DNA from 3 places in the Streptomyces sp. ID05-26A genome. Region 3 is predicted to be linked to each of the others. Evidence: riboswitches for the same ligand, from Rfam matches in the RefSeq annotation. Region 3 holds a riboswitch; each other region holds the start of a gene.
The links. A riboswitch is a leader RNA that binds a small molecule or an ion and turns the genes downstream of it on or off. The one in region 3 is predicted to bind cobalamin.
Positions count from the first base shown of each region.

Region 1 (3,266 bases), on a different contig from region 3:
GAACCAGACCAGCGGGAACTCCGGCACGTTCCGGAGCATGATCGCGACCCGGTCCCCCGCACGGATCCCCTTGTCGCGCAACGCCTGCGCGTACCCGTCGGACAGCGCGCCGATCTGCGCGAACGTGAACGAGCCGCCCGGATCGAACGTCCACGCCGTCCTGTCCGGCCACCGCATGACGGCCGTCCGCAGCGCGCCGATCAGGTCAGCCACGGCCGAACTCCGCCCGCGCCCCGTCCCCCTCGCCAGAGGTGCTGGTGATCACGGCGTGGTCGACCTCGGTGGCCAGCGCCTGGTCGAGCGTCGAGCCACAGCCCAGGTCGATGGCGCGTTTCGCCAGCAACGCGGCGACCGGAGGCTGGGTGGCGATGCGCTTCGCGAGCTTCATCGCGTGCTTCTCGTGGTCGTACACCTCGCGGTAGACCACTCCGAGTTCCATCAGGCGGGCGCCGGTGATCCGCTCGCCCAGCAGCAGCCATTCCTTCGCCTTGTGCGGACCGACCAGCCGCGGCAGCAGGGCGGAGACGCCTCCTGTGACGCTGAGGCCGACGCTGACCTCGGGAAACCCGAACTCCGCCCCGACTCCGGTCACCACCAGGTCGCATCCCAGCGCGAACTCGGCACCCGCGCCCAGCGCGTAGCCGTGAACCGCCGCGATCACGACGCCGGGGAAGTCGCGGATCGCGCGGGTGACGTCCTGGATGCGTTCCAGGCGCGCCCGCGTCTGCTCCTCGGTCTCGGCCGGAACCGGTTCCTTGAGGTCGTGCCCGGCGCAGAACGCCCGGCCGCGTCCGGCCAGCACGACCACCCGCGCCTGGTCCTCACGGGCTCGTGCGAACGCCGCCAGCAGGTCCTCGACCAGTGCCGGAACCACGGCGTTGAGCCGTTCCGGACGGTTCAGGTGCACCTGCGCGACGCCCTCGGCGCAGGAGTAGTCGACGGTCATGTCTCCCCTTCGATCGATCGATCGATCGGGCTTGACGCTAGAGTGATCGCGTCGAGCCGGTCAAGGGAGGCAGCAGATGACGACGGAGGAACGAGTCCGCGAGGCCGCGGTGCGGTTGTTCGCCGAGCGCGGCTTCCACGGCACCGGCATCCGCGACCTCGCGCAGGCCGCCGGCCTCTCGTCGGCGACGCTCTACCACTACATGGGCACCAAGGAAGACCTGCTGGCCGAGATCATGCGCACGAGCCTCACCGAGCTGATCACCGCCGCCGAGCAGATCACCGGCCAGCACGTCACCGGCCAGCACGTCACCGGCCAGGCCGGAACCGAGACGAGACGTCTCGTCTCGCTGGTCAAGATGCACGTCCGCGCCCACGCCGAGAAGCCGCGCGAGACCGCAGTCGTCGACGGCGAGATGCGCGCGCTGACCGGCGCACGGCGCGAGGAGATCGTGGCGTTGCGCGACCGCTACGAGAGCTTCTGGCAGCAGGCGATCGAGGCCGGCGTGAAGGCGCGCGAGCTGTCGGTGGCCGATCCGGGCGTGGCACGGCTGGCGTTGCTGGAGATGTGCAGCGGCGTCTCGCGCTGGTACTCCCCCGCCGGGCCGGTCGGGTTGAGCGATCTCACCATCCAGTACGCCGACATGGCGCTGGGCATACTCGGCGCGGCCCGCTAGTCTCGATCACGCCAGCGGTTCACCCGGGTTCGTCCCGGGTGGAGCAAAAGGGAACCCGGTGCGAGTCCGGGACTGCCCCGCAGCGGTGAGTGGGAACGAAAGCCGTCAACAGCACTGGGTCGCGAGACCTGGGAAGCGACGGCCGGTAGGAGTGAGCCCCCAGAGGTTCCAGCACGGCGCCCACGAGTCCGAAGACCTGCCGCAGGTGCGCGCGCCAACCGGTGCGCGCTGCTCCGGAGCCTCTCGGGCGGGCTGACGGGCCGGCCTCGTGCTGTCTCGAGCTGTCCTCGTGGGTCTCCGGTGCTTCCGCACGCTCGCGAGGAGAGAGCCTGTGACCATCGGCAGCACCGTTCTCGGCTACCCCCGGATCGGACCGAAGCGCGAGTTGAAGCGCGCGGTCGAGCAGTACTGGGCCGGGAAGATCGACGAAGCCGCCCTGCGGCGGACCGCGCGGGAACTCCGCGCCCGGACCTGGGCCGAACTGTCCGAACTGGACTCGATCCCGTCCGGCACGTTCTCGTTCTACGACCAGGTGCTCGACACCGCCCAGCTGTTCGGCGTGATCCCGCAACGGTTCCGCGACCTGGGTCTGTCCGAACTGGACACCTACTTCGCGGCGGCCCGCGGCCGGGACGGCGCCGCGGCCCTGGAGCTGACGAAGTGGTTCGACACGAACTACCACTACCTGGTGCCGGAACTGGGCCCGGACACCGAGTTCTCGCTGGCCGGTGACCAGCCGATCGCCGAGTACCGCGAAGCCCGCGACCTCGGCGTCACGACCCGGCCCGTGCTGCTCGGCCCGGTGACGTTCCTGTTGCTGGCCAAGAGCACGGTCCCGGGCTTCGACCCGGTGACACTGCTCGACCGCCTGGTGGAGGCCTACGTCGAACTGCTCGGCCGGCTCAGGGTCGAGGGCGTCGAGTGGGTGCAGCTCGACGAACCGGCGTTCGCCGCCGACCGCACCCCCGCTGAGCTCGACGCCCTGAGGAGCGCCTACCGCACTCTCGGTGGCTTGCCGGGACGGCCGAAGCTGCTCGTCACCGGCTACTACGGCGACCTGGGCGAGGCATTGCCGGTCCTGGCCCAGTCGCGGGTCGAGGCGATCGGCGTCGACCTCGTCGCCGCGCCGGACACGTCGGTCGCGATCCCCGCGTTGCGCGACAAGATCCTCGTCGCCGGGCTGGTCGACGGCCGCAACGTGTGGCGCACCGACCTGCACGCCGCGCTGGCGAAGGCCGCGACCCTGCTGGGTTTCGCACGCGAGGTCGTCGTCTCGTCGTCCTCGACGCTGCTGCACGTGCCGTACGACCTGGACGCCGAGACCCTCGAACCGGACGTGCGGGCGCGGCTGGCGTTCGCGCGGCAGAAGGTCCGCGAGATCGTGCTGCTGGGCAAGGCTTTGCGCGGTGGGGCGGACGGCGCGTGGGCCGACGAGGCGCAGCGTCGGCTGCCCAGCCCGCGCCGTGACGACCACGTCCGGGCACGCGTCGAGTCGTTGCGGCCGGAGCACCGCGTCCGCGCGCCCTACGAGGAACGTGCCGCCGCTCAACAGGCCCGGCTCGGGCTGCCCCCGCTCGCGACCACGACGATCGGCTCGTTCCCGCAGACCGGCGACCTCCGCAGGGCGCGCGCGGCGGTCCGGAA
Region 1 is NZ_JARAYZ010000002.1:2,014,515-2,017,780, forward strand. Features, by position in the region: gene PV646_RS24775 (AMP-binding protein) at 1-213, opposite strand, end outside; gene PV646_RS24780 (enoyl-CoA hydratase/isomerase family protein) at 206-946, opposite strand; gene PV646_RS24785 (TetR/AcrR family transcriptional regulator) at 1,023-1,622, shown strand; cobalamin riboswitch at 1,621-1,840, shown strand; gene metE (5-methyltetrahydropteroyltriglutamate--homocysteine S-methyltransferase) at 1,912-3,266, shown strand, end outside.
Region 1: linked by a shared signal. The riboswitch ahead of metE (5-methyltetrahydropteroyltriglutamate--homocysteine S-methyltransferase) and the one ahead of PV646_RS03615 (FecCD family ABC transporter permease) in region 3 are both predicted to bind cobalamin.

Region 2 (3,266 bases), on a different contig from region 3:
TGCGGTTTCGGATCGTCCTGGCTGCGGAAGTACGGCGCGGCGATGGTCTTGGCGACCGACTTGCCGTGCCGGGCGCTGTGGAACGCCACCACGTCGGCTTCGTTGATGAGTCGCGCGGCCTTGACCGTCACGAGTTCCGGGTCGCCCGGACCCAGGCCGACGCCGTAGAGCTTGCCCGTCATTCTTCCTCGCTCGCGATCGCGTTGATGGCCGCCGCCGTCATGGCACTGCCGCCGCGCCGGCCGCGCACCACGAGGTGCTCCAGATCCGTTGCGGCCAAAGCTTCCTTGGACTCCGCTGCCCCGATGAACCCGACCGGGATGCCCAGCACCGCCGCGGGCCGGGGGGCTCCGGCGGCGATCAGGTCGAGCAGGTGGAACAGCGCCGTGGGGGCGTTGCCGATCGCGATCACCGCGCCGTCGAACCGGTCCGCGAGCAACTCCAGGGCGGCGGCACTGCGCGTGTTGCCGATCTCCTGCGCCCGGCCCGGCGTGCGCGGGTCCTGCAGGTAGCACAGGACTTCGTTGTCCTTGGGCAGGCGGCGGCGGGTCACGCCGGACGCGACCATGTTGGCGTCGCACAGGATCGGCGCGCCGTCGCGGAGCGCCGCGCGCGCGTTCCGCACGACGTCCGGGGAGAACACGACGTCGCTGGGCAGGTCGGTCATGCCGCACGCGTGGATCATGCGGACGACGACCTGCGAGACATCGGCGGGGAACCCGGTGAGGTCCGACTCCGCGCGAATGGTGGCGAAGGACTGGCGGTAGATCTCCGCCCCGTCCTTGATGTACTGCGTCAACGGATCTCCTCGTAGCCGTCGCCGGTCGCGACGAACTCGATCACTTCGCCCGCGGGACGGCCGCAGCGGCGGGCACAACCCGACCAGTGCACCGGACGGCGGTGTGGGGTTCCGAGCCACGCACGGGCGTCGGCTCGTACGTCGGAGAGCGACTTCGCGCAGCCGGGGCGGCCGGTGCAGGCGCTGACGCCGTGCCACGGCGAGTCCGGGTCGGTGATGAGGCCGGACGTGTCGGTGCCGGCGGGCACGACCAGGCTGCGCCACGGCGTGAGGCGGAGAGCGACGCCGGGGAGCTGGCCGGCGTCGAGCCGGCCGAGCGGAACCCCTGGGGTCAACGGTGAAGGTGCGACAGGAGTCACAGCCGGGGTGATGCGCGGCGCGTCGGAGGTGCCGAAGTGGGCGGTGATCTTTCGCACACCGTCGTCCACTTCGGACAGGCGCCAGGCCGGGCCGCGGAGTCGCTGGAAGAGGCGGGCCGCGGTGACCACGGTGTCGGCGGGGTCGGTGACGCGGACGCCCGTGTCGGTCCCGGCCAGGAGGAGTGCCCACGTCGCCGCACCATCTCTGACCAGCCCGAAGTCGCCGCCGAGGCCGCTCACCGCGTGCCCCACCGTCAGCAGGAACCTGCCCGGCAGCGCTGCCAGAGCGGGGTCCGCGCACAGGGCTGCATCGATCTCGTCGACCAACCCCTGCTCGTCCTCCAGGGGTGCAGCGATGATGTTGCGGATCCGCTCGTGCGAGGCCGACGGCAGCAGGCCCGCCGCGGCCAGGCGCGCGCCCAGTTCGACGCCGTCCGCGAGGCCTCTGATCTGGAGGTTCGCCCGCGAGGTCAGTTCCACTGAACCGTTCCCGAGTTCTGCGGCCGAGGTGCGCACGACGTCCCACTGAACAGCGGAAAGAGTGCCGCCAGGCACCCGGATGCGCGCCAGCCCGCCGTCCGCTGCCTGGTGCAGCTCGACGGCGCCGGGACAGGCGTCCGGGTGACCCCGGTGAATCCCATTGGGCATAGGTCGGACTGTAACCCGCCGGTTAGGGTGAGCCCGAACGACGAAGCGCAGGAGGAAGCCGGTGTGAATCCGGCGCGGTCCCGCCACTGTGACCAGCGAACACCGCTGGGAGTCAGGAACTCTGCTTCGCCGGTCACCCGCAACCTGGGGCGCGGACCCCACGAGGGATGGAGCCTGCGTGATCCTGCTGCTGTCGACCTCCGACACCGACCTGCTGTCGGCGCGTGCGAGTGGTGCCGAGTACCGGCTCGGCAACCCCGCGCGACTCACTACCGACGACCTGCCCGCGCTCGTCGAGGGCGTGGACCTGGTCCTCGTGCGCATCCTCGGCGGCCGCCGGATGTGGGAGGAAGGTCTCGACTGGCTGCTGGCCAGCGGGCTGCCCGTGGTGGTGCTCGGCGGTGAGATGCAGCCCGACGCGGCGCTGATGGAGCTGTCGACGGTGCCCGGTGGTGTGTGCGCCGAGGCGCACCTCTACCTCGCGCACGGCGGCCCGGCGAACCTCACCGAGCTGTACAAGTTCCTTTCTGACACCGTGCTGCTGACCGGCCACGGCTTCGAGGCCCCCACCGCCACGCCCACGTGGGGCGTGCTGGAGCGCGAGGCCTCGGCGGCCGAGGGCCCGACGGTCGCGGTGCTCTACTACCGCGCGCACCACGTCGCCGGGAACACGGCGTTCATCCACGCGCTGTGCGACGCCATCGAGGCCAAGGGGGGCAAGGCCCTGCCGGTCTTCTGCTCCTCGCTGCGCACCGCCGAACCCGAGCTGCTCGACACGCTGAGGCAGGCCGACGCGCTCGTCGTGACGGTGCTCGCGGCCGGTGGCACGAACCCCGCGAAGGCCTCCGCCGGTGGCGACGACGACGCGTGGGACGTCGGTGCGCTGGCCGCGCTCGACGTGCCGATCCTGCAGGGGTTGTGCCTCACGTCGAGCCGCGAGACGTGGGACTCGAACGACGACGGACTGTCTCCTTTGGACACCGCGACCCAGGTCGCGATCCCCGAGTTCGACGGCCGGATCATCACGGTCCCGTTCTCCTTCAAGGAGATCGACTCCGACGGCCTCACGATCTACGTGGCCGACCCGGAACGGGCGTTGCGCGTCGCGGGCATCGCGGTCCGGCACGGCCGGCTGCGCCACATCCCGGTCGCCGAGCGCAAGGTCGTCGTGATGCTGTCGGCGTACCCGACGAAGCACTCGCGCATCGGCAACGCGGTCGGGCTCGACACGCCCGCGTCGACCGTCCGGCTGCTGAAGGCCATGCAGGAGCACGGTTACGACATCGGCACCGAGCTGCCCGGTGTCGACGAGCTCGACGGCGACAAGCTGATCCACGCGCTGATCGCCGCCGGTGGCCAGGACGCCGACTGGCTCACGCAGGAGCAGTTCGAGAGCAACCCGATCCGCATCGCCGCAGCCGACTACCGCGAGTTCTACGAGACGCTGCCCGACGACTTCC
Region 2 is NZ_JARAYZ010000006.1:191,757-195,022, reverse strand. Features, by position in the region: gene PV646_RS38305 (precorrin-2 C(20)-methyltransferase) at 1-182, opposite strand, end outside; gene PV646_RS38300 (precorrin-8X methylmutase) at 179-799, opposite strand; gene PV646_RS38295 (ferredoxin-like domain-containing protein) at 796-1,806, opposite strand; cobalamin riboswitch at 1,815-1,949, shown strand; gene cobN (cobaltochelatase subunit CobN) at 1,985-3,266, shown strand, end outside.
Region 2: linked by a shared signal. The riboswitch ahead of cobN (cobaltochelatase subunit CobN) and the one ahead of PV646_RS03615 (FecCD family ABC transporter permease) in region 3 are both predicted to bind cobalamin.

Region 3 (3,266 bases):
GCGGTCGTGCGGCAGCCGGCCCATCTCGACGACCTCGGCGACCGTGAAGTCGAACTCGACCTGCGACTCCTGGGACAGGGCGGAGAGGTCGCGGGCGACGGAGCGTCGCTTGTGGACGTTCTGGCCGTCGAGCAGCACCGCGCCCGCGTCCGGCTTCAACGCGCGGTAGACGCAGCGCAACGTCGTGGACTTGCCGCTGCCGTTCGGCCCGACGATGCCGACCACCTCGCCGTCGGCGTGCAGCGAGATGTCCGTGATGATGCCGCGCACGGTGACCTGGTCGATCTCGACGCGCATCAGCGGCCTCCGAAGACGTAGGACCTGCGGCGCATCAGGAAGATGAAGCACGGCACGCCGAGCGCGGCCGTGATGACGCCGAGCGGCAGTTCCTCCGGTGCCGCGAGCATCCGCGCGGCCACGTCGACCCAGACCAGGAACGAGGCTCCGGCCAGCGGTGCCAGGGCGAGCACCTTGCGGTGGTCGGCGCCCACGACCATGCGCGTCAGGTGCGGCAGCATCAGCCCGACGAAACCGACGGCACCGCTGACGGCCACCAGCACGCCGGTCATGGCCGCGGTGACGATGAACAGGTGCGTGCGGAACCGGTTGACGGGCACGCCGAGGGTGGTCGCGGTCTCGTCGCCCATCGCCATGGCGTTGAGCTGCCGCGCCTTGGTCGCCAGGTAGACGATCCCCGCCAGGGTCACCACGGCGGCGACGGGCAGCGACTGCCAGTTCGCGCCGCCGAGACTGCCGAGCAACCAGAACATCGCCGCCCGCGCCGCCTCACCGCGCGGCGCCTGGAAGACCAGCAGCATCGCCACGGCGGAGAACCCGTACGCCAGCGCTGTTCCGGTCAGCACCAGACGCAACGGTGTGAGCCCCCGGCTCGTGCGCGCGGTGATGTAGACCAGAGCCGTGGCTCCGAGGCCGGTCAGGAACGCCCCCACGGACAGCGCGTAGACGCCGAACCCGGACAGCACACCGAGCGTCGCGACGGCCGTCGCGCCCACGCTCGCGCCCGACGAGATGCCGAGCACGTACGGGTCGGCCAGGGCGTTGCGGACCATCGCCTGGATCGCGACGCCGACCGCGCTCAGCCCGGCGCCCACGACGGCGGCGAGCAGGACGCGAGGAAGCCGGATGTCCCAGACGATGTGGTACTGCCCGGCGAGGTCGGCGGGGACGGTGCCGCCGGTCATCGCCTCCCACAGCAGGCCGGCGGTGACGTCGAACGGCACGGAGACGGGGCCGAGCGCGACGCCCGCCACGAGACTGACGACGAGCACGCCGACGAGCGCGCTGATCTTGGAGATCACTGGGTCCTTCCCGCAGTCCACGGCGGAGTTGGAACTTCTCGGTCACCGTGAGCGGGTGTTCGGGCTCGTCCCCTGCCAGGAGACCTACCGTTGCGGGTCAGCGCCGGACTTCGACCGGTCTTCCCCCACGCACGACTTCAGTGACCCTACCTGCGAAAACAGAAAGTTCGGAAATTCTCGGGGTGTGATGTCGATCCGGTACCCGGCCCGTTCGACCTGGGGATGCCGAACGAGAACCAGAACAGGGAGACACACCGTGAAGTACATGCTGATCATGCGCGCCACCGACGAGGCCTTCGCGAACATGGGCGAGTTCGACTTCGACAAGATGCTGGAGACGGTCGGCGCGTTCAACGAGGAACTGATCCGCGCCGGTGTGCTGCTCGCCGCCGAGGGCCTCTCCGACACGTCCGAGGGCGTCGTCGTCGACTACTCGCAGGAGCCCCCGGTCATCACGGACGGCCCGTACGGCGAGACCAAGGAGCTGTTCAACGGCTTCTACCTCCTCAACGTCGCCTCGATCCAGGAGGCGATCGAGTGGGCGAAGCGCATGCCGATGACCGGGCCCGGGTTCAAGACCGAGATCCGCCGCGTGCCGTCGATCGAGGAGTTCCCGCAGGACAACGAGTGGATCAAGAAGGAGCGCGCGTGGCGTGAGGCCAACGGCCAGCTCTGACCTCCGGCGCGGAGAAACGCCGAAGCCCGGCCGGAGAAGATCCGGCCGGGCTTCAAGACGTTCCGAGCGAAATCAGCCCGTGCGCACGTTGGACGACACGAGCGCCGCGAGCCTGTCACCGATCGCGTAGGTCTGCCCCGGCGACTGGTGGTCGCGCGTCGCCAGGTCGAACGCCACGGAGGCCTCGATCCGGCGGGCGGACTCGTGCTCACCGAGGTGGTCGAGCAGCAGCGCGACCGACAGCACGGCGGCCGTCGGGTCCGCGATGCCCTGGCCCGCGATGTCCGGCGCCGAACCGTGCACCGGCTCGAACATCGACGGGTTGCGACGCGTGACGTCCATGTTCCCCGACGCGGCCAGGCCGATGCCACCCGTGACGGCGGCGGCGAGGTCGGTCAGGATGTCGCCGAACAGGTTGTCGGTGACGATCACGTCGTAACGGCCCGGGTCGGTGACCATGTGAATGGTCGCCGCGTCCACGTGCTGGTAAGCCACGGTGACGTCCGGGTGCTGCAGCGAGACCTCCTCCACGACGCGCGACCACAACGAGCCGGCGTGCGTGAGGACGTTCGTCTTGTGCACCAAGGTCAGGTGCCGGCGCTGACGGTTCGCGGCACGCGCGAAGGCGTCCCGGACCACGCGCTCGACACCGAACGAGGTGTTCAGCGAGACCTCGGTGGCGATCTCGTGCGGCGTGTCCTTGCGGAGCAGGCCGCCGTTGCCCGCGTACGGGCCCTCGGTGCCCTCGCGCACCACCACCATGTCGATCTCCGGCGGGTCCGCGAGCGGGCTGCGGACACCGGGGTAGAGACGAGCCGGGCGGAGGTTCACGTGGTGGTCGAGTTCGAAGCGGAGCCTCAACAGCAGGCCACGCTCCAGGATTCCGCTCGGCACCGACGGGTCGCCGACCGCGCCGAGCAGGATCGCGTCGTGCTGGCGAAGCTCACCGAGCACCGACTCGGGCAACAACTCTCCCGTGGCGTGCCAGCGCGCCGCGCCGAGGTCGTAACGAGTGATCTCGGCCGCCGGAACGACCTCACCGAGGACCTTCAGGGCCTCAGCGATGACCTCGGGCCCGATCCCGTCTCCTGGGATCACTGCGAGCCGCATCCACACACCTCCCAGGTGTCAGTCCCCAATTGGTGGGACTACTTTCCTTCGCGAAAGGCTACCGGCATGTCGGCCGCTCGCCGCATGCCGGACACCCCATCGGGGTGTTATCTCCCGTACTGCGGGACACCCACACGGCCCATATCACGCTTTCGAGTGTC
Region 3 is NZ_JARAYZ010000001.1:740,505-743,770, forward strand. Features, by position in the region: gene PV646_RS03610 (ABC transporter ATP-binding protein) at 1-297, opposite strand, end outside; gene PV646_RS03615 (FecCD family ABC transporter permease) at 297-1,340, opposite strand; cobalamin riboswitch at 1,353-1,488, opposite strand; gene PV646_RS03620 (YciI family protein) at 1,585-1,995, shown strand; gene PV646_RS03625 (3-isopropylmalate dehydrogenase) at 2,068-3,105, opposite strand.